DNA from 2 places in the Brucella pituitosa genome. Region 2 is predicted to be linked to the other one. Evidence: riboswitches for the same ligand, from Rfam matches in the RefSeq annotation. Region 2 holds a riboswitch; the other holds the start of a gene.

Region 1 (11,343 bases), on a different replicon from region 2:
GGAATATCGCCATGACCTGTGATCAGGATGACCGGCAGATCGGGATCAATTTCGCGAATGCGGGCGAATAGCTCAAGTCCATCAATCTGCGGCATACGCACATCTGTAACGATCACGCCTTCGAATGAGGCGCTGATGCTAATCAGCGCGTCACCGGCATTACTAAAATCCAACACCTCGTAACCCGCAAGTTCCAGAGTCTGTCTGGTTGCATGGCGTAGTGCTTTGTCGTCATCGACGAGTATGACCGGAATATTCATCATGCTTTCTTGAATTCCACGCGGAATAGAGTGCCATCAGCGCTGCTTTTCACTGAAATCTTGCCGCCATAATCGGTCAGAATTTCCTTGGCGATCACCAGACCAAGCCCAAGGCCTCGTTCCTTGGATGTGTTGAACGGCGTAAAAAGATTATCCAGAATGTGCTGTGGGATGCCGGGGCCATTATCGGAAACCGTCAGCACAACGCTCTTCGAGAGAGCTTTTGTTCGCACCTCTACATGACCATCATTTCCTTTATTTTCAACAGCTTCCAGAGCATTTTGAAATAGATTTATTAGAACTTGCTCAAGTCGAATTGAATGTCCGGCTACACAGAGATCAGGCGCAGGCAGTTCAATATTGAGCTGATCCATGCTGCCCGCAAACCGACTGCGCAGCAGCACCAATGCGCCCGAAATCACTTGCGCAAGCGGCACCGGTTCAGAAGCACGATGCCCCTTACGAGCGAATGCGCGCAAATCGCCGGTAATCGTTCCAATACGTTCCGTGAGCGATGCAATTTCCACCAGATTGTCCGCCGCCGCATCCAATCGCTTTCGATCGATGAAGATGCGGGCATTGTCCGCATAAGCACGAATTGTCGCGACTGGCTGGTTAATCTCATGCGCGACGCCCGCCGCAACTTGCCCCATAATGGCAAGTCGGTTTGCATGAACGAGGTCTTGTTGCACACCTTGCAGCATGCTCTCAGTTTTATGGTGGTCGTTAATCTCGGATTCTAGACGGTCACGCGCTGTAATGAGATCACTGGTACGCTCGGCCACGCGCTGTTCGAGTTCAATCTGCCTGCGTTGAGCGTCGGCAATTCGCGCGGCAACGCGCTGGCGACGACGCAATAGGATTCCAGCAACAGTGGCAATACTCGCAAGCAGAATGAAGGCAATCAGCCGTGCTTCACGTATGGCCGCTTCGACAGGCTGTCTGACGGGCGCGAGGCTATACATCAGCCATGGTGTACCCGGCACATGGGAGCGAATGGCCAGAAAGTCCTTGCTACGTGCCGAGCCCGGCAGAATGGCGTCGACCAGAACCATATCATCACCAGCCACGGGCTTTAGCGAAAGTGGCAATGGCTTTAAAGGCGCATCGCCAAACTGGAGGCTGTTGCGGATGGTTTCAACATTCTGAGGCTGTAGTTCACCAATCGTCATGAACCGCCAGGACGGCAGCGTGGTAATCAGCACGATATTTCTATCGTCTGTCACGAAAGTTGGGCGTCCGGTCTCATTCCAATCGCTTTCGAGCTGATCGAACGACAGTTTCACCACAACAACGCCAAGCGGTCCATTTGGCCCATCGACACGGCGTGAAATATAAAGACCCGGACGACGGCTGACATTACCGAGCGCAAAATACTCGGCATTGGTATTTTTCAAAGCGTCGTTGAAGTAAGGACGAAACTTATAGTCGTTGCCAACAAAGCTGTCGGGCTCGCGCCAGTTACTGGCCGATATCGCATAGCCGTGAAGGCCGACAAGATAGATCACGGCTGCTTGCGTACCTTCAGCGAGCGCCTCCAGTTTACGGTTCAGTTGATCGATAGCCACCGCACTCGGCATTGCGAGCGCATCCGCCAATTCCTTGTCCTTGGAAAGGACCAATGGAAGTGCACGCTGTTTCTCTAGAACAGTACGGAGGAGGGCCGTGTTCAGATTAGCATCAATCCGCGTCTGTTCGCCCAGCGAGAGCAAAGCGCGCTCGCGCGCAGCATCGCCAACAATCCAGAAAGCCATTGCGAAAATGCCAGCGCAAATCACGCCAAATATCCACCAAGTGCGGCGATTACTGGCGGGTGGCGAGCTTGTTTCGATTACGGAGCCGGTGACTTCTTTCATGGAGCCTATTGTGCACTATTCCGCACTTACTGAAAAGATATGCGTGCGATAGTTCGCACAAACGAACGGAAGCACTCGGCATGAAATAAAAAATATCATTGTATTTCAGTGCATTAATCTACGCAAAGGAAACTGGCACAGACCTTGCAATTCATGATGTGAGCGGCGGCGAGGGCCGCTGAACAAGAGGACGAAAGGCTCGGGAGGCTGGACGGGATCCAGATAGAGCCAAACGGAGGACATCATGATTGCCGTACCGAATGGCGCTGTGGCTGAACCACGCCGCCCAATCCCATTTTATAAGCAACTTTATGTGCAGGTTCTGTTCGCGATTGCTGCAGGTATTTTGCTTGGACATTTCTATCCTGAGCTTGGCACCTCTTTGAAGCCTTTGGGCGATGCCTTTATCAAGCTCGTGAAGATGATCATCGCTCCGGTGATCTTCCTGACGGTAGCAACCGGCATTGCCGGTATGACCGACATGAAGAAAGTCGGGCGCGTGGCCGGTAAGGCCATGATCTACTTCCTGACGTTTTCCACACTGGCACTGATCATTGGTCTCATCGTTGCCAATGTTGTGCAGCCGGGCGCAGGTATGCATATTGATCCGGCCTCGCTTGATCCAAGCGCTGTCGCAAATTATGCCGAAAAAGCGCATGAACAGACGATCAGCGGCTTCCTGTCCAACATCATACCAACCACAATCGTTGGCGCATTCGCTTCTGGAGACATTCTTCAGGTTCTGTTTTTCTCGGTCCTGTTCGGTGTCTCTCTTGCCATGGTTGGCGATAAAGGCAAGCCAGTTACAGACTTCCTGCAGATGCTGACTGCACCCGTTTTCAAGTTGGTTTCGATCCTGATGAAAGCTGCGCCAATTGGTGCCTTCGGCGCAATGGCATTCACAATCGGCAAATATGGCATCGGGTCTATTGCCAATCTGGCAATGCTCATCGCTACATTCTACATCACGGCATTGTTGTTCGTACTCGTGGTGCTGGGTGCTGTTGCTCGCTATAACGGGTTCTCGATCATTGCGCTCATTCGCTACATCAAGGAAGAGCTCCTGCTGGTTCTTGGTACATCTTCTTCGGAAGCCGCGTTGCCGAGCCTCATGGACAAAATGGAAAAGGCAGGTTGCAAGCGCTCCGTCGTTGGCCTTGTTATCCCAACTGGTTACTCGTTCAACCTTGATGGCACGAATATCTACATGACGCTTGCAGCACTGTTCATCGCGCAGGCGACAGATATTCCACTCTCGTTAACCGACCAGATTCTGCTGCTTCTTGTGGCTATGTTGAGTTCTAAGGGTGCAGCGGGCATCACCGGTGCTGGCTTCATCACCCTTGCTGCAACACTGTCGGTTGTTCCAGCAGTTCCGGTTGCCGGTATGGCGCTGATCCTGGGCATCGACCGCTTTATGTCGGAATGCCGTGCACTGACCAATCTTGTCGGCAATGCAGTTGCAACCATCGTGGTTGCGCGTTGGGAAAACGAACTGGATGTCGAGCGTCTTAATGCCGCGATGAATGGCAAACCGATAGTCATAGAACCGGAGCCAGTGGGCGAACTGGTTTTGCAACCTGCAGAGTAATATCTCAGGCAACAGAAACGGCCCGCTTTTGGCGGGCCGTTTTGCTTTATTTATTGTCTTCTGCGGCTTTGCCCTGCGTAATCAGGCGAGCGCTGTGCTGGCCCGATATGAAGGTCCAGAGCCAACTCCACGCCACAGCGGCGCGGCTGCGCGTACCAATCAGGAAGAAGATATGGGCAATCCCCCATACCCACCAGGCAATCGCGCCTTTTAGCTTGATACGTCCCATATCAACCACAGCCGCACCTCGACCGATGGTCGCGAGATTGCCCTGATGGCGATAGCGGAATGGTGCCGGGATGGCCTTACCGGACGTGCGGCTGCGAATAACCTTCGCAACATAAGCTCCCTGCTGCTTGGCCGCTGGTGCAATGCCCGGCACAGGCTTTCCATCCGGTCCTTCAACCAAAGCCGTATCGCCGATCACAAAGATATTCTCATGGCCGACTACAGTCAGATCCGGAAGAACACGAACGCGACCAGCGCGGTCGCTCTCGGCACCCAACCATGCTGCCGCAGGTGATGCAGCAACACCAGCGGCCCAAATAGCTGTTATGCAAGGAATGAACTCCTCGCCAACAGTCACGCCATCCTCTGTGATTTCCTTAACCGGTACACCGAGGCGTACTTCAACGCCGATCTTCTCCAAAGCATTTTGCGCGTAGTTTGATAGATCTTCCGGAAATGCTGCCAGAATACGTGGACCCGCCTCAACGAGCAGAATACGTGCCTGCCGCGTATCGATATTGCGGAATTCCGGCCACATGGTCTGCTTGGCCAGTTCTGCAATAATGCCCGCTAATTCTACGCCGGTCGGTCCCCCACCAACCACCGAGAATGTGAGCAAAGCCTGTTGTTTCGCAGGATCGGTTTCGCGCTCCGCACGTTCAAATGCGAGAAGCAAACGGCGGCGAATGGTCGTAGCGTCCTCCAGCGCTTTCAGACCAGGAGCAACTTTTTCCCAACGATCATTGCCAAAATAAGCGTGGCGTGCGCCCGTTGCGAGTACCAGCGTGTCATAGGCAATCTCCTCACCGTTTTCGAGCCGCACCTTTTGGGCAGCAGCATCCACCCCGACAACCGTTCCAAGCAAGGTTGTGACTTCCTTACGGTCGCGAAAGAGGTGGCGGATCGGCCAGGCAATTTCAGAAGTCGCGAGAATGGTTGTGGCGACTTGATAAAGCAGTGGCTGGAAAAGATGGTGATTGCGCTGATCGACGAGCGTTATGCGAACATTCGCGCCTTTCAGATCATGGATGAATTGCAGGCCGCCAAAGCCTGCGCCGACGACAAGGATATGGGGGGTATCCGGTCCGTTCATGGAAATTGTACACCTGCGTTAGGCGTGAAGCCGAGTCACGCTCGTCAAAAGATAGTTACGCTTTGCAACCTAACGCTATCAGGTGGATCGTAAAGAGCCTAGAACATTTGAGCCGAAAGTCCGAAGCTGTTTTTCGTCAGATAATGCTTAAAAACAACTGGTTAGAACGACCGCAGCGATGCAATCTGAAATATGACCATTCTAACGGCCAAGCGACACCAATTCCTGACGGAACAATTCAAGGTTATTGCCGGGAAATGTGCTTTCGAGTTTTGCATGTGCTGCCGTCCAGATAGGAACGGCAGAAGCAAGCACTGATTGTCCTTCAGATGTTAGAACAAGAAGCCGCTCGCGACGATCTTTCGGATTAACGACAACTTCGACCCAGCCATTTCGCTGCAAGGGTTTTAGTGCTGCGGTGAGGGTGGTCTGATCCATGGCGAGAAGCTCAGCCACTGGTTTCATAGGAGGTGGGCTAGGACGGTTGAGCGACATGAGCAGCGAGAATTGCCCGTTGTTCAGGCCTGATGGGCGCAGTTCCTCATCAAAATAGCGCGCAAGTGCACGTGCCGCACGCTGAACATGCAGACATAAACAGGTGTCACGCACAAGAAGCGTGGTTTCAAACGGGACGTCGCGAACTTCTGGCATTGCCTAGTAATGTTGATATCAATCTATTTCGTCAAGCCAGTTAGTTAGCCTCATCACGAAATGACCGCTTTAGAAGTCGTCTCCGTGATGCATATGGCGAAGATAGGCGAAAGCTGTTCCTGCCAGAATCGGCAGAATGACAAGCGCCATCCAGAAAATAATATTGCTCATTTCTCCCTCCCTTTTTCCGTGAGTTTAACATATCTGCCGGATAAAGGAAAAACGTATGAAATGGCGGCTGGTTCCCGGCATATATCAATTGCGAGGCTTTCCACTCGAAAGTACTCATTCGCTTTGAAAAGACAGTCCATTTCGTCTTCAGCCTGAAAGCGCAATCGGACCGCCTCTGTTAGCCTGATGATTGGGATAAAATTCCGATGCATTGAACCGACGGATGTTTAATCACTATTGCCAGTACGCATCAGTTTGAGTAGAAGTAGCGTCACATCAAGAGTTGGGGCGACGCCCAACGCCAACCTGCCTTTCCGGGCAAGGTGGTACTTCCTTAAAAGGAAGGATGTGGCCAACCGGCAAATATACGGATGAAGCCACGCGCGTCTGCTCTGACACAACGAAGGACCGACGCGACATGCCTATTAAAATTCCTGACGATCTGCCCGCAACCAGTGTTCTCGAAGCCGAGGGCGTTATGGTTATGCGTGAGGCGGATGCTATCCGTCAGGATATCAGGCCGCTAAAGATTGGCCTTCTCAATCTGATGCCGAATAAAGCCACGACGGAAACACAGATTGCGCGGTTACTGGGTGCAACCCCACTGCAGCTCGAACTAACGCTCGTGCGCATTACCAATCATGTTGCACGTCATACGTCAGCCGATCACATGCTCTCCTTCTATCGTCCGTGGGAAGAGGTGCGTGATGAGCGCTTTGATGGCTTTGTCATTACGGGTGCGCCGGTTGAACGTATGCCATTTGAGGACGTCACCTATTGGGATGAAATGCAGCGCGTTTTCGACTGGACGCAGACGCATGTTCATCGCACGCTGAATATTTGCTGGGCGGCGCAGGCGGCTGTGCATCATTTTCACGGCATGGGCAAATATGATCTGCCCGGTAAAGCCTCCGGCGTTTACAGCCAACAGAATTTGGCGCCGTCTTCACCTTATTTGCGCGGCTTCTCCGATGACTTTGCAATTCCGGTCTCTCGCTGGACAGAAGTGCGCAAGGACGACATTCCGTCAGATAGCAGCCTGAAGGTTCTGGTCGATAGTCCAGAGAGTGGCCTGTGCCTGCTGGAAGATCCGCAGCATCGTGCTCTGCACATGTTCAACCATGTTGAATATGATACGACATCGCTTGCGGATGAGTATTTCCGGGATATCCAGCTTCAGCCTGAAACACCATTGCCTGCCAACTATTTTCCAAATGATGATGCGAGCCGTAAGCCGCAGAATTGCTGGCGCGGCCATGCACATCTGCTTTTTGGCAACTGGATCAATGAGATGTACCAGTCTACGCCTTACGATCTCGAAAATATCGGCAAGTCGTGATCCGAAAAATGAGCTAGGGTCTGTGGGGAATTAGGTTTTGAGCGTGGCGTGAGACGGATTTTGTTTCTGAACAGGAGAACAGGACGCCGTGGAGTGTATCTCCACAAGGGCTGTTCGACGCATTCAGAGAGAAAATCCGCCGCGTCCCAAAGGGATATAGTGAAAATGGACCAGTTTTGCGTCGCAAAGCCTCGATGGAGAACCACTCCACCTTCGGCTTTGCTCCTAAACCTGTGCTATTTTCATCCATACCACGCTTCAAAACTAACTCCCCACAGACCCTAATCCCCGAAAGGGGATTAGCATTTTAAACATCAGGATTGACTGGCAAAACGGTCAACCCATTTGTGCCATTGTTCTTCGCTTCCGTGGAATACGTTCAGGTCAATCTTACCATTGACACCCTGAGACAGGCCCGAGCCAGAATACTGCCAGAAGACCCAGCGACGACCTGGATAGACCTTGGATGGGTGCTGAGCCACAGCACGCAGCCAGAACGGATAATCCGTAAACGCACCCTTGAGGTTGTCATCATAGAAATCCGGAGCCGTGTAGATAACCGGGCGCTTGCCGTAATGGCGCTCAAGCGCATCCATGAACACCTGCATCTTTTCGCGCACCTGTGCTGGTGATGGGCGGCGTTTGCAGGATGAATCACCATTCCATTCCACATCGATCACAGGTGGCAGCGCGTCAGGATCAACCGGAACGTTACGGATAAACCAGTCAGCCTGCTGGCTTGCCACACGGCACCAGTAGAAGAAGTGGTAAGCACCACGCTTCAAGCCTGCGGCCTTTGCGTCGCGCCAATTCTTGCGGAACATCGGATCAAGATGGTCGCCACCATCTGTCGCCTTGATATAGGCGAAATTCGCTCCGTTCTTGCGAAGGGTGGCCCAGTCGATATTTCCCTGCCAACGCGAGACATCGACACCATGCACAGCGTGCCTGCGTGGAGATACACTACCGAAATTGATCGGCTTCGCATCGCGGAAGCGTTGGCTGTAAACCCGTGAACGCTGTTGCGGTGCAAGACGCACAGGTGGATAGGCGGCGACTTCCGGCTTGGGAACGGAGATAGGTGCCGCCACCCTTTGTTCAGGGCGTTGGGACAAAGGAGCGGGAGGCTCGGTTTTAAAAGGGCCTGCATCGGGAACGGGACCTGCCCAGGCAAGAACTTCCTCCTGCGGTGCTGTGGGCATCGATTGCTGTGCCCTCGCTGTTTCTATCACAGGCGCGGATGGCCGAACCACGGAGCTGGTCAGCTCAGCAGATGGCTGCGGCATAAGACCGTCGATGCCGGAACTTGACGTACAACCCGCCAGAGCGGTGCAGGCAAGGGCAATTGCTGACACAACTGAAAAACGCATGATACCCGTACACAAAACTCAGGCGCTCTACAGCCAAACAAAAAAGGTTGCAGAAATGCCATCAATCAACACTCGCAACGCTCCTCCCGAGCAATTTGCTAACCAAAGATTACCGCACAAAGCTGAATCCAAAGTTTACGAAAGGCTTAAATGCAATCGAACGAAAGAGTGGGGATTAGTCAGATACTATGAAATTAAAACAATATGTTAGATATCTAATTTAATACTCTACATCAAATATACAAAACTGCAGCAATTGAATGCGCATAAATTTTTTGAGTTTTAACGGAGGTGTCAGGCACTTTTCACAGTGCGATCGACATCCTGCTCAAAGACCTGCTCTGCAAATAGCTTTGGCTTCACGCTTTCGACCTGGATCATGAGATCGGCGATTTTCTGAGGATCTGAAATACCACATTCATAAATCTGGATGATTTCGCGCGCCATTTCATCCTTCTGGGGGGAGGTTATCGGGCAACGCCCCAGACGCTGGCACGTCTCTATGAAGGCCGCCTGCAACTGTTCAAGTTCAGCGGGCTTGAAACGCTTGAAATAATAATCTCTCGAAAACGGCATATCAATTCATTCGCAGTTTGGTCGTGATTGACCGAATTTCATTACCTGGACGATAGCTTAAGAGCACTTATCGATCTGATTGCACCAGATAGGCGCTCTATTTCTTTGTCTTAACGTACATCTTGTCCGAAAACCGCTTCAAATTTATCGGGATGCAATCTAAAGGCATGTCCTTAGTAAATCTGGATGCACTACTACCATACATGTGGATAGTTTACATTCAGTAACTGGTTTCAACTGCGCATAAGTTCTACTCGCGCTGCGATTGCAGCGATTTTTTCTGGGTCGCACTCACCGGATTGAAACGTCCTGATAATGGCGCGTGCAAGATCGTCTTTGGCCTCATGTGTCGTTGGACAACGCTCCAACAATGCACAGCTTCGGTTATAAGCGACTTGCATCAACTGCAAGTCCTCGGGCGTGAACGTTCCGTAATACTGGCTGCCTTTAAATGGCATGGTGTTCTCCCCCTGAATTATTTGATTGAAGCTCTAATTTCAGAGGAAAGCAACAGCATTTTAAAGCGCGCCTGATAAACTGTTTTTGCGATATATCCGCCTGGAACCCAAACCTTCACAAGTCTTAGAGGTAGCTGTATAAGCCAAGCCAAAAGTGCAATGAAAAGGATAGGATAGTGAAAATCGGCGTCATTACAGTTTCTGACCGTGCAAGCCGCGGCGAATACGAAGATTTGAGCGGTCCGGCAATCGAAACCTGGCTTAAAAGCGCGATTGTAACGCCGTACGAAATCGTCAGACGTGTCATTCCTGACGGAATGGAATCCGTGCGCGACACACTGATGGATCTCGCAGACAATGTCGGATGCGATTTGATCCTCACCACAGGCGGTACAGGCCCAAGCCCACGTGATGAAACACCCGAAGCGATGAAGGCCGTTTTACATAAAGAATTGCCCGGGTTTGGCGAACAGATGCGCCGCGCAAGCCTAGAGCAAACACCGACTGCAATCCTCTCTCGTCAGACTGCTGGCAGTCGCGGCAAGAGCTTCATACTAAATCTGCCGGGCAAACCCGTCTCCATCGCTATGACCTTACAGGCCATTTTCCCGGCTGTGCCTTATTGCCTCGATTTAATTGGAGCAGGCCGTATTGAGACCGATCCGGCCGTTGTCAAAGCCCATCGTCCGGGCTGAAATTTAGAACCGAATATCCGTTGCGCGGAATTAGAAACTATCGCTAAGCCGCTGTCGCGACGAAATTGCGCAACCCAGCCTTGCGCTTTTGCATGATATGCACACTTGCATTTCCCCGATTTGGAGCTGAGTATTAGCGAAAAGAAGGGGAATTAAGTGAAGCCATTCGATGAGATGCTCAATCATGGCGGGAGTGTCCGCCAACCATACGAATTTCTCAAGCAGTGGCTCGGCCAGCAGGATCAACACAAACTTCTGCAGAAAACGCAGGATGCCGAGAGCGTCTTTCGCAAGACGGGCATTACCTTTGCGGTTTATGGCGACGAAGATGCAGCAGAGCGACTGATCCCGTTTGACATCATTCCACGTATTATTTCAGGCCAGGAATGGCGACGGCTTTCACAGGGCATTGAGCAACGCGTCATGGCGCTCAATGCTTTTCTGGACGATATCTATCATCGACAGGAGATTGTCAGGGCAGGGCGCATCCCCAAGGAACTCATTACCAATAATGAGGCTTTCCTGCCGGAGATGATCGGATTTCGCCCACCCGGTAATGTCTACACGCACATCATCGGTGTCGATATCGTGCGTACGGCCGAGAACCAGTTCTATGTGCTCGAAGACAATGCCCGCACGCCTTCCGGTGTGTCTTATATGCTGGAAAACCGCGAAACCATGATGCAGCTCTTCCCGGAGCTGTTTCAGAATGTGAAGGTTCGCCCGGTCGAGAACTATCCGCAATTGCTGCGCCAATCACTGGCAAGTGTGGCACCACCCGGAACACAAGGCGTGCCGACGGTGGCAGTGCTGACGCCCGGCATCTACAACTCGGCCTATTTCGAGCATGCCTTCCTGGCGGATCAAATGGGTGTGGAGCTTGTAGAGGGGAGTGATCTGCGCGTTGTGGATGGGCGTGTCGCCATGCGCACGACAAAAGGTTATCGCGCAATTGATGTGCTTTATCGCCGTGTCGATGATGATTTCCTTGATCCACTGACATTCAGACCAGATTCCACGCTGGGCGTCGCGGGCATTATGGATGTCTATCGGGC
Region 2 (11,343 bases):
GATCATGCCCGTGGCCATAATGTTTTCATGCCCTATCAGGTCAATGCACGTCTGATGGCTAATGCTGACCCTAAGGCGCTTTTCATGCACTGCCTGCCCGCGCATCGTGGTGAGGAAGTGACCGACGAAGTGATCGACGGCCCACAATCGGTCGTATTCGATGAAGCTGAAAACAGGCTCCACGCCCAGAAGGCCATTCTGGCATGGTGCCTGCAAAACAGCTGATTGGGAGCATAATTTGTCTGACAAGATCAGCAATGAGCAAATCGAAGTCGAAGACATCCAGATCGCTCTGGAAGACCTCGACTTCGCCGGCGACGATGCCGTTGTGCCCTTCCAGGTGGAGGGGCTCGACGTGCGTGGTCGCGCCGTACAATTGGGCGGCAGCATTGACGCTATTCTGAAACGCCACGACTATCCGGAACATGTCGCACGCCTTCTGGCCGAAGCAACGGTTCTGACTGTTCTTCTTGGCACGTCTTTGAAATTCGACGGCAAGTTTATCTTCCAGACCCAGTCTGATGGTCCTGTCGATATGCTGGTCGTAGATTTCCGCACGCCGCGTTCCGTGCGCGCCTATGCACGCTTTGATGCCGAACGCGTCAGGGAAGCCGTGAGCACAGGCAAAACTCGTCCTGAAGAGCTGCTCGGTCGTGGCACGCTTGCCTTCACGGTCGATCAGGGCGCGCATACACAACGCTATCAGGGCATCGTTGCGCTTGATGGATCGACGTTGGAAGAAATTGCACGTACCTATTTCCGTCAGTCCGAACAGATTGCAACCGACATGAAGCTGAGCGTTGCGAAGCTTGTCGAACGGGGTGGCGACGGCAAACTGGTCGAGCGTTGGCGCGCTGGCGGTCTGATGATTCAGTTTCTGCCAGAATCCGAAATACGCTCGCGTATGCCAGATCTTCCGGGTGGCGATGGCGACGAGAACACCGCTATTCTCGGTCCTGAAGACGATGGCTGGGATGAAGCGCGTTCACTGGTCGGAACGATCGAAAGCTCCGAACTGACTGATCCGCAGGTCGGTTCAGAGCGCTTGCTCTATCGTCTGTTCCACGAGCGTGGCGTGCGCATCTATGAAGCGATCCGCGTTGAGGATGATTGCTCATGCTCGCGAGATAAGATCGAAGGCGTGTTCAATAATTTCTCGGCTGAAGAAATTCAGGACAGCGTTAAGGACGGCAAGATTTCGGTGACATGCGAATTCTGCTCCACGACCTATGAGTTCGATCCCGAGCAGTTTGCGAAGTGATGAAAAAAAGGCGCTTCTTTTGAAGCGCCTTTTTTTCAGTTCAGTGTGCGGCGTGTTTCGGGAATATCAAGCGAGAAGGCCGGAATATCGACTTCAAAAGCTTTTCCATCAGAAGCCTGCATCTGATAGCGCCCCACCATCACACCGGATGTGGTGGTGAGTGGGCAGCCTGAAGAATACTGATAGGAGTCGCCGGGGTTCAGCGTTGGCTGATCGCCGATAACGCCATCTCCCTGCACTTCTTCTATCTGACCATTTCCATCCGTGATCTGCCAGTAACGCGAGCGCAACTGTACGGTATCGGAAGAATTATTGGCGATCGTGATCCGGTAACCCCAGACATAGCGATTTTCTTCAGGCTCAGACTGATCTTCAAGATAAAAGGGCTCGGCCGTTACTTCGATACCCCGCGTTACCGCTCTGTACATACGCACCCGCCTTTGAATCGCATCAAATACACTTCACAAAGCTATCGCCAAAGTTGCGCGAGAGGTCAACGATTTGAAGCGGACAATTATGCCGCAATTGCCGAAATGTTCCGGCAATTGCGTTGTTTATGCATCATTTTGCGATCAAAAGACGCTGGATTAGTACAATCGTATTAACGAGCGGCCTTTTAAGCGCATCCCGAAAAGTGTGAAACGGTTTTCGGATAAGATGCGCGGTAAAAAAGAAGAGAGAGCGCCGATCTGATCAAATCAGATCGAAACGCGCTCTAGCGCTTCCAGAACATCCTCAACCAGATCGTCCGTATCCTCAAGGCCCACCGAGATACGCAGCATACCGTCAGAAATGCCAAGCTCTGCGCGGGCTTCATCGGTGAGGCTCTGGTGCGTGGTTGTGGCGGGGTGCGTGATGATGCTCTTTGCATCACCCAGATTGTTGGAAATGCTGAAGACCTGAAGCGCATTTTCAAACTTGAAGGCCGCTTCCTTGCCGCCTTCGAGTTCCAGCGCGATCAGCGTCGAGCCGCCAGTCATCTGCTTGGCGATGATGTCGGCCTGCGGGTGGTCGGCGCGGCCGGGATAAATGACCTGCTTCACACCTGCCTGACCGGCAAGCGCATCGGCAACGGCTGCAGCCGACTGCGTCTGCTGACGCACGCGAACGCCAAGCGTTTCAAGGCCTTTCAGCATGATCCAGGCGTTGAATGGGCTCATACCCGGACCGGTATGACGGAAGTAAGGTTGCAGAACTTCCTCGGTCCATTCCTGATCGGAAAGGATGATACCGCCAAGACAGCGACCCTGACCGTCGATGTGTTTGGTTGTGGAATAGACGATGATATGCGCACCGAGTTCCAGCGGCTTTTGGTAAAGTGGCGTTGCAAACACGTTGTCGACGATGAGCTTTGCGCCGATCTCATTGGCAATTTCTGCTACAGCCGCAATGTCGATAACCTCAAGTGTCGGGTTCGACGGGCTTTCGAGCAGCATCACCTTGGTATTCGGGCGAACCGCAGCTTTCCAGTTTTCAATCTTCGAACCGTCGATGATCGAAAACTCCACGCCATAGCGTGGCAGCAGGGTTTCAATAATATAGCGCGACGATCCGAAGACGGCGCGTGCACAGATGACGTGCTCGCCTGCCTGTACCTGACAGAGAATGGACGCAGCAACCGCTGCCATGCCGGATGTGAAGGCGCGTGCATCTTCTGCACCTTCAAGTGCGCACATGCGCTTTTCAAACATGTCGGTGGTTGGGTTGGCATAACGCGAATAGATGAACCCCGGGTCTTCGCCTGTGAAGCGAGCTTCGGCGGCTTCTGCCGTCGGGTAGAGGAAGCCCTGCGTCAGATAGAGGGCTTCAGACAACTCTGCAAAGCCCGAACGCAGCGATCCTGCATGAACGAGTTGAGTTGCCGGGCGGAACTTGCGGGTAGTCTCATTCGTCATTTTTCCAACCTGTCGAAAGCTGGTCGGCCGGGGCACGGAGGCGCCTCGGCGGCCAATAAAAAACCGGCCTTGCGAAAACGCAAAAGGCCGGTAACGAACCGCGGCCTCATTTAGCGAATTCTTTAACGTGGCTGCAAGCCGGCCGGCCAAATCACCACGGAACACTTTTTCCTTATGCCTCTTGGCCGGGGTCGTCAATGCTTGGAACATCAGTTTTCAGGAAAACCCCTGCCTGCCAAAGCTCTTATAGCTGTGATTCCTGCGGAAAACCCACAAACTGCGGGGTTTCAGGGTTGGCATTGGTGTCGGGAGCGGTCAATGGTCATAGACCAAAATTTAAGTAAGTCACGGAGTTCAGTGTTATGACGCAGAGGGATGCAGGAATTCTGGCAGATGCGGATATCGCTGCGCTGTTTGAAAGCGGTTTGCTCAAATCCGCGCGTCCATTGGATGTGGATCAGATTCAGCCTGCCAGCCTTGATCTGCGGTTGGGTGCGAAAGCCTATCGTGTGCGTGCATCCTTCATGCCTGGCCCTGGTACACCAGTTATCGACAAGCTTGAACGCCTCAAGCTGCACGAGATTGATCTGACCGCTGGTGCCGTGCTTGAAACCGGCTGTGTCTACATTGTGCCATTGCTCGAAAGCCTGTCACTTTCGCCAGAGCTGTCAGCGTCAGCCAATCCCAAGAGTTCAACCGGTCGTCTTGATATCTTCACGCGCGTCATCACAGACGGGGCGCAGGAGTTCGACAAGGTTCCGGCTGGTTACAAAGGTCCACTTTATCTCGAAGTCAGCCCGCGTACCTTCCCGATTGTGGCCCGCACCGGTTCACGCCTGTCGCAAATCCGTTTCCGCAAGGGTCGTGCGCAACTGAGCGAAGCAGAACTCGCGACCCTTCATCAGAATGAAACGCTGGTCGCTTCTGAAATGCCGAATATTTCGGGTGGTGGTATCGCACTTTCGGTCGATCTGTCAGGTGGTGAAGACAAGCTCATCGGTTATCGCGGTAAGCACCATACGGCTGTTGTCGATGTCGATAAGCGCGCCGCGCATGACGTGCTGGATTTCTGGGAGCCTATCTATGATCGCGGGTCACGAGAGCTCGTGCTCGATCCTGATGAGTTCTATATTCTGGTTTCGCGTGAAGCCGTGCATGTGCCGCCGCTTTTCGCAGCTGAAATGACGCCTTTCGACCCGCTGGTCGGCGAATTCCGTGTGCATTATGCGGGCTTCTTTGATCCCGGTTTCGGTCACAGCTCCGCTGGTGGCACCGGAAGCCGTGCGGTTCTGGAAGTGCGCAGTCATGAAGTCCCGTTCATTCTCGAACATGGCCAGATTGTCGGCCGTCTTGTTTATGAGCATATGTTGAATCGCCCGAAGGCGCTCTACGGCGTTGATCTCGGATCGAACTATCAGGCGCAGCAACTCAAGCTCTCCAAGCATTTCCGGTGATTGCACTCTTCCTGATCCCGCTTTTATAAACTAGGGATGAAGTGGAGGAGACTGGAAGAGTGAAGCATGGGAAGGACGAGGTACGGGAAAACACAGTAGATCTGCCAAAGCAGCGTCTATTGGTGGGCATCGTTGCGCTACCGGGCTTTACACTGACGGCACTCAGTCTGTTTCTTGATCCGTTTCGACTGGCAGCCGATGACCGTGACAAGAGCCGTCAGATCCGGTGTGGGTGGAAAATCTGCACATTGTCAGGCGATCCGGTCACGTCCAGTTCCGGCATGGTCATTGAGCCGACCGCTCCCATCGGCGAACTTGATGAATGTGACTATGTGGCTGTGGTTGGCGGTTTGCTTGCACAATATCGCCCGCGTCAGCAGGCGCTGATTGATCTGATCAAGCGAGCCGACAAACGGGGCAAAACGGTGGTAGGCCTTTGCACGGCGGCGTTCCTTCTGGCCGAGGGCGGCTTGCTGGATGATCGCAATTGCTGTGTCAGTTGGTTTCACCGCGACGATTTCGTCGATCTTTTCGATGGCCATACGGCTGACACGACCAGCCTTTTTCACCGTAGCGGTCGGCACTATACCTGCGCAGGTGGGCTGGGCGCAGCCTCCTTGTCTCTATCGATCATCCAGAATGAAATCTCGGAGGAACTGGCGCGCAAAAGCGCGTCCATCCTGATGATCCCCTATGAGCTGGTGCGATCAGAGCAGCCAGCGCTCAGCTTCAATGGCGTTCGCTCGCCGATGATCCGCAAGGCGATCCGTATTTTCGAAGAAACGCTGGAAGAGCCGGTGCCGATGATCGATGTGGCGCGCAAGCTCGGCATTTCTGTACGCCAGATGGAGCGTGGTTTCCGCATGGCAGTAGGGCGAACAGCATTTGAGGTGCGCGAGGAGTTGCGGGTCAAGAAGGCGCGAGAACTGTTATCGGAAACCGGACTGTCGCTTCTGGAAGTGGCCGTTGCCAGCGGCTTTACCGATACGCGCAGCATGAACCGGTCGTTTATCAGGCAGAAGCAAAAAGCCCCGCGCGAATATCGTAAACAGCACTGAATTCCCGAGATAACTTGCGAATCCCGCACCGACCTCCTATTTTCCGCGACGAAACTGCCGCTCTGGCAGAAGATGAAGCTTTCGTTTTTTTACACATGTCTTAACGGAAAACCGGTTCCCACTTTTCCGAGGCATGCTTTGACGCAGGAGATTTGCATGTCTGATGGTGTGAACCGTTTTCTTGGCGATACGCCGGCGCGTGTGCTGATCAAGCTTGTGTTGATCTCGCTTGTGGTGGGCGTTGTGATGAGCGCATTCCACTGGACGCCGTATGATATCCTCTATGGCATCCGCGATTTTGTGTTGCGTCTGTGGAATATGGGCTTCTCAGCAATTGCTGGTTTTGCCGATTATCTCATTCTTGGTGCGGCAGTCGTTATTCCTGCCTTTATTTTGCTCCGCATCCTGAGTTACCGGAAATAATCAGAGCATTTGAGCCAAAACTGCGCTGCATTTTTGTGCCGACCAATGCTTCAATTTGAACCGCTCAGAAATCGGACAAATGCAGCAGAACGACACATTTATTCTTTCCCGGCGTGGATTTTTGGTCTTTGCCGGTGGTGCACTGGCTTTCGCCGCCTTGCCTGCAGGTTTTGCGGATGCCGCAGCAGACGTCGATCCGACAGAACTGTTCAATCAAATCCGCAAGGCCAACGGCCTGTCGTCGATGGCGACTGACAGCAAGCTCGAACAGGCCGCGCTTTATCAAGCAAGGCGTATGGCGAGCCACGGCAAGATCGGCCACTCGGTTGGCTGGGGCAATGGGTTCGTATCACGGCTGAAACAGGCGGGAATTCGCGGTCCCGCTGCGGAAAATGTTGCCTCTGGTCAGCCCAATACACAAACCGTTTTCGATGCCTGGATGAAATCGCCCGGCCATCGCAAAAACATGCTCGATCCGACTTTTCAGCATTACGGCCTTGCTTGGGCAACGCCTGAAAATAATCCGCGTCGCATTTACTGGGCGATGATGTTGGGGCTTTAGAGCGCGTCTCCCAAAAGTGGGAACCGGTTTTGGGAGACATGCTAAAAATAACAGTTAAAGCGACACGCTTTAACCTACTGACATAATGCTGTCAGACCTGCGACAATGCGGTGGCCGAATTTTCTGTCGTTTCCGGAAATTCCAGAGTAGAGCTTCCTCTTATTGCTAATCAGTTGTCGGGGTCAGCCATGGATCAGATGCTGCACGAAAAAGGCATCGTTTCCAGACCATTTGAAGTGACCAATCGCATGGTGATGATGATCGCCGTGCCGATGACGCTGGCCGCTATCACTACGCCTCTGCTGGGGCTGGTGGATATGGGCGTGGTCGGGCAGATGGGGCAGGCCGAACTGATTGGCGGACTGGCAATCGGTGCGCTGGTTTTCGATTTTCTGCTGACGATGTTCAGCTTCCTGCGTTCTGGTACGACCGGCCTTGTGGCACAAGCCATGGGTGCGGAGGATAAGGCGGAAGAACAGGCGATTTTCTGGCGCGTAATCATCATAGCAATCGTTGCCGGTTGTCTGATGATCCTGAGCCTGCCGCTTGTCCTCACTATCGCATCTGATTTTATTCATCCAACGCCCGCAACACAGGCAGCGATGGTGAGCTATGTTTCCATTCGCATGTTGTCGGCACCTGTCGCGCTGATCAATTATTCAGTGCTTGGTTTGCTGCTTGGCCGGGGGCAGGGTGTGCTCGGGTTGAGCCTTCAGGTGCTTATCAATGGCATCAATATTGTACTCTGTATCGTGCTCGGCCTGGAACTGGGTTGGGGTGTCGAAGGCGTTGCCTGGGCAACTGTGACCGGCGAAACGGTGGCCGCTATTGTCGGGCTGTTTCTTGTTATGCGGCATTTCCACAGGCAAACGGGACGCCACCCGGATATCAGGCACATTCTGCACAAGGCTGGCATTGTGCGGATGATCGCGCTCAATCGCGACATCATGATCCGCTCGATCCTGCTTTTGACGGCGTTTGCTTTCTTCACACGCGCTGGCTCGGAGCTTGGACCTGTGACGCTTGCAGCAAATGCGGTGTTGATGAATTTCTTCCTCATCTGCGGTTTCTTCCTTGATGGAATGGCCGCAGCTGTTGAGCAGATTGTTGGGCGTTCGGTCGGTGCGCGTCACAGCCCCGCTTTCGTGCGTGGTGCCAAGCTGACCTTCGTATGGGGGCTGGTCATGGCCAGTGCGATTGCACTGATCCTGATGGTGTTTGGTGATGCCATTATCGGCCTGCTGTCAAAGGCTGCGGACGTGCGTGATGAGGCGATCAAATATCTGCCGTGGGCGGCACTCACGGGCCTCACGGGCCTGCTCGCCTTTCATATGGACGGCGTCTATATCGGTGCAACATGGTCGCGCGACATGCGCAATATGATGTTCTTCTCGCTGATATTCTTTCTGGCGGTACTTTATGCAGCAAAGCCCGTGATGGGTAATCACGGGCTTTGGCTGGCAATCAATCTGTTTCTGTCGATCCGAGGTATAACACTTCTGACATTGCTGCCGCGCCGATACAGGTCTGAGTTTTTTGGAGCATGCTCAAGCAAAGTTTAATCAGGAAGGCGGCGTTCGGCCCATTCCTTCGTGTCGCGGTCACGCAGCGCGGCAATGTTTGCCACACCCTCGGCTTGTACGGCTTTGGAAAGCCCACGCAGGATTTCTGTTGCGAGGCCCGGCCCGCGATAGATCATGCCAGTATAAAGCTGCACGAGATCGGCACCAGCCTTGATCTTGGTGAGCGCTGTTTCGGTGCTGTCGATACCGCCCACGCCGATCAGAGGCATGTCAGGGCCGACACGTTCGCGCATACGGGCCAGAATGATGGTCGAACGCTCGAAAAGCGGTGCGCCGGAAAGCCCACCGGTTTCTTCGCGGTTCTCAGTGCTTTTCAGGCCAGCACGTGAAAGCGTGGTGTTGGAAACGATGATGCCGTCGAGCTTCTGCGCTTTAGCTTCCGCCGCGATATCATCCAGTTCTTCGTCAGAAAGATCAGGCGCGATCTTGAGGAAGACAGGTCGTTTCAGCGTGCACATCTTGCCTTCTTCGTCACGCGCTGCAAGCACGCGCGAAAGCAGTTCTCGCAATGCCTCGCGCGACTGAAGATTGCGAAGGCCCGGCGTGTTGGGCGACGAAATGTTGACGGTGAAATAGCGCGCAAGCTGATAGAACTTACGGATGCCAGCCACATAATCACCGATACGATCTTCGGTATCCTTATTGGCACCGATATTGACGCCGACGATACCACTTTTGCCTGCACGCTGGGACAGTCGCTTGAAAGCCGCATCATGACCTTCATTGTTGAAGCCAAGGCGGTTGATGACGCCGCGATCGTCTACCAGGCGGAAGATGCGTGGACGCGGATTGCCGCTTTGTGGACGCGGGGTGATTGTGCCGACTTCTGTGAAGCCAAAACCGATTTTCAGAAGCGCGTCCGGCACTTCGGCATTCTTGTCATAGCCCGCAGCCATGCCCAGCGGATTCGGGAATTGCAGTCCCGCAATCTTGACCGAAAGTGCAGGGTCATTGGGGCAGCTGCATGTGACGATGCCGGTTTTAAGACCAGCAATGGACAAACCATGCGCCTGCTCGGCATCGAACGAGAACAATGCCCGTCGCCCGATAAGTTCAAAAAGCCCGCTCATTTATCCTCAAGCTCCGGAAAGATATGGAGTCCATCTTTGTCGAGCGGCAATGGCTCAACTTTCGTGACTGCAGACATTGGCAGTGTCGCATAAAGATGCGGAAACAGTGCCCCGCCGCGCGAGGCTTCATATTTCAGTGCATCGCCTAAGGCAGTCACATCCACGCTTACCAGCAGCAGATCCGTTTGCCCGGCAAAATGTTTGGCGGCTGTTTCGCGCACCTGTGTATAGGTGGAGAAATGGATATAGCCATCGGCAATATCAACCGGTGCCCCGGTAAAAATGCCAGCCTCTTCTGCCTGCGCCCAGAGATCGCGCGGGGCGATCTTGTAGATGGTCGTTTTGGTCATGGCTGCTCTCTAGACCGAATTAACCAGAAAATCAAAGCATGACATGTTCGTTTTTCTTGCATAGCTCCCATATGTTGGGTGGAAGCTTAAAGTGCATCCCGAAAAGTGTGAAACGGTTTTCGGGCAAGATGTGCTTAAAATATGCTCTGAAGGAGATCGAATCATGTCTGGCAACACCATGCCGCTATTTCGCACACTCGCAGCCGTTTCATTGCTGGGTACAAGCTTTGTTGCAAGCGGGGCCTATGCTGAGGAAAATGGGCGTTATCGCCTTGAAGGCACCGAAACTGGTTATGTTCGGCTCGATACGCGCACCGGTGCACTGTCGGTTTGCAATGAGCAACAGGGACAGCTTATCTGCAAGATGGCGACCGAGGATCGGGAGGCTTACGAAACCGATCTTTCTGATTTGCAGGATCGGGTGAAGAAGCTCGAGGACAAGGTTACAGCCCTTGAAGCAGGTGGTGCATCAGCAGCAGCGTCCAAGCTGCCAACAGATGCAGAGTTTGAGCAGTCTCTTGGCTATATGGAACGTTTCATGCGTCGCTTCATGGACGTTACGAAGAGTTTCGACAGCGAAGCCGATAAGCCTACTGAGCGTACGGCGCCCGCTCAGTAACGAGTTGATAATATGGTGGGCCTTGCGCGCTACCTATGAAAATGCTTGCCTTCCCATGTCTGCTTCCTCCAATTAGTGGGGAGCAGCAGGGGAGGATGGTCCGGCAATGCAGGGCTGGGGAATTATAGGCGCGGCATTTTTATATCTGTTGATGTTGTTTGCGGTTGCAAGCATCGGCGACAGGCGCGCCGCACGCTGGAGCAGCGCTCCACGCCCCTATATTTACGCACTCAGTCTCGCGGTTTACTGCACGTCATGGACATTCTTCGGTTCGGTTGGCCTCTCGGCGCAGCGTGGACTCGAGTTTCTGGGCATCTATATCGGTCCAATTCTGGTCTTCACGCTCGGCAATCGCCTGTTGCGCCACATCGTACGATTGGCGAAGTCAGAACACATTACCTCCATCGCTGACTTTCTGGCTGCCCGTTATGGCAAGAGCTTTGGCGTGGCCTCGCTTGCTACCTGTATCGCAGCAGTCGGCTCCATTCCCTATATCGCGCTGCAACTTAAAGCGGTTTCCGGCAGCGTCGGGCTGGTGATGGAGCATTATGGCTCGGCCTTTGATCCGTCCTCGTTTGTCTTTGGCGATATTTCCCTGCCGGTGGCTGCCGTTCTGGCAGTCTTCGCCATTCTGTTCGGCACGCGTCACACAGATGCGACCGAACATCAGAACGGCCTTATACTGGCGGTTGCACTTGAATCAGTGATCAAACTTTCCGCATTTCTTGCAGTTGGTTTTGCCTGCACCTTCTTTGTTTTTGGCTCGCCGGGAGAATTGATCGAGAAGATTTCGCAATCGCCAGCAGCCCTTGATGCCTTTCACTATGAAACCTCAATCGGTACGTGGATCGTGCATACGACGTTGAGTGCTGCCGCCATCATCATGCTGCCGCGCCAGTTTCATGTGACGGTTGTTGAAAGCCGCAGTGAGAAAGAACTGCGTACCGCCTCATGGCTGTTTCCGCTTTATCTGATCCTGATCAATATTTTCGTTTTCCCGATTGCGCTCATCGGCGTCATGACGCTTGGCAATACAGTCAGTGGCGATCTTTATGTGCTGGCACTGCC

The links. A riboswitch is a leader RNA that binds a small molecule or an ion and turns the genes downstream of it on or off. The one in region 2 is predicted to bind S-adenosylmethionine.
Region 1: it holds a riboswitch for S-adenosylmethionine, as region 2 does, so the genes downstream of both, ACSME1_RS17340 (homoserine O-succinyltransferase) here and ACSME1_RS08870 (O-succinylhomoserine sulfhydrylase) in region 2, are expected to answer to the same signal.

What each region holds. Positions count from the first base shown of each region.
Region 1 covers NZ_OZ264093.1:1,292,994-1,304,336, reverse strand. The annotation lists gene ACSME1_RS17365 (sigma-54-dependent transcriptional regulator) at 1-263, opposite strand, end outside; gene ACSME1_RS17360 (sensor histidine kinase) at 260-2,116, opposite strand; gene ACSME1_RS17355 (dicarboxylate/amino acid:cation symporter) at 2,361-3,707, shown strand; gene ACSME1_RS17350 (NAD(P)/FAD-dependent oxidoreductase) at 3,754-5,028, opposite strand; gene ACSME1_RS17345 (MarR family winged helix-turn-helix transcriptional regulator) at 5,230-5,679, opposite strand; SAM-I-IV-variant riboswitch at 6,119-6,227, shown strand; gene ACSME1_RS17340 (homoserine O-succinyltransferase) at 6,269-7,189, shown strand; gene ACSME1_RS17335 (GH25 family lysozyme) at 7,504-8,559, opposite strand; gene ACSME1_RS17330 (hypothetical protein) at 8,854-9,135, opposite strand; gene ACSME1_RS17325 (hypothetical protein) at 9,369-9,593, opposite strand; gene mog (molybdopterin adenylyltransferase) at 9,770-10,288, shown strand; gene ACSME1_RS17315 (circularly permuted type 2 ATP-grasp protein) at 10,445-11,343, shown strand, end outside.
Region 2 covers NZ_OZ264092.1:1,851,563-1,862,905, forward strand. The annotation lists gene argF (ornithine carbamoyltransferase) at 1-225, shown strand, start outside; gene ACSME1_RS08860 (Hsp33 family molecular chaperone) at 239-1,261, shown strand; gene apaG (Co2+/Mg2+ efflux protein ApaG) at 1,297-1,689, opposite strand; gene ACSME1_RS08870 (O-succinylhomoserine sulfhydrylase) at 1,960-3,156, opposite strand; SAM riboswitch at 3,245-3,324, opposite strand; gene ACSME1_RS08875 (2'-deoxycytidine 5'-triphosphate deaminase) at 3,519-4,610, shown strand; gene ACSME1_RS08880 (GlxA family transcriptional regulator) at 4,652-5,668, shown strand; gene ACSME1_RS08885 (DUF6460 domain-containing protein) at 5,825-6,091, shown strand; gene ACSME1_RS08890 (CAP domain-containing protein) at 6,171-6,653, shown strand; gene ACSME1_RS08895 (MATE family efflux transporter) at 6,842-8,215, shown strand; gene ACSME1_RS08900 (quinone-dependent dihydroorotate dehydrogenase) at 8,212-9,306, opposite strand; gene ACSME1_RS08905 (DUF952 domain-containing protein) at 9,303-9,656, opposite strand; gene ACSME1_RS08910 (hypothetical protein) at 9,820-10,275, shown strand; gene ACSME1_RS08915 (PAS domain-containing hybrid sensor histidine kinase/response regulator) at 10,382-11,343, shown strand, end outside.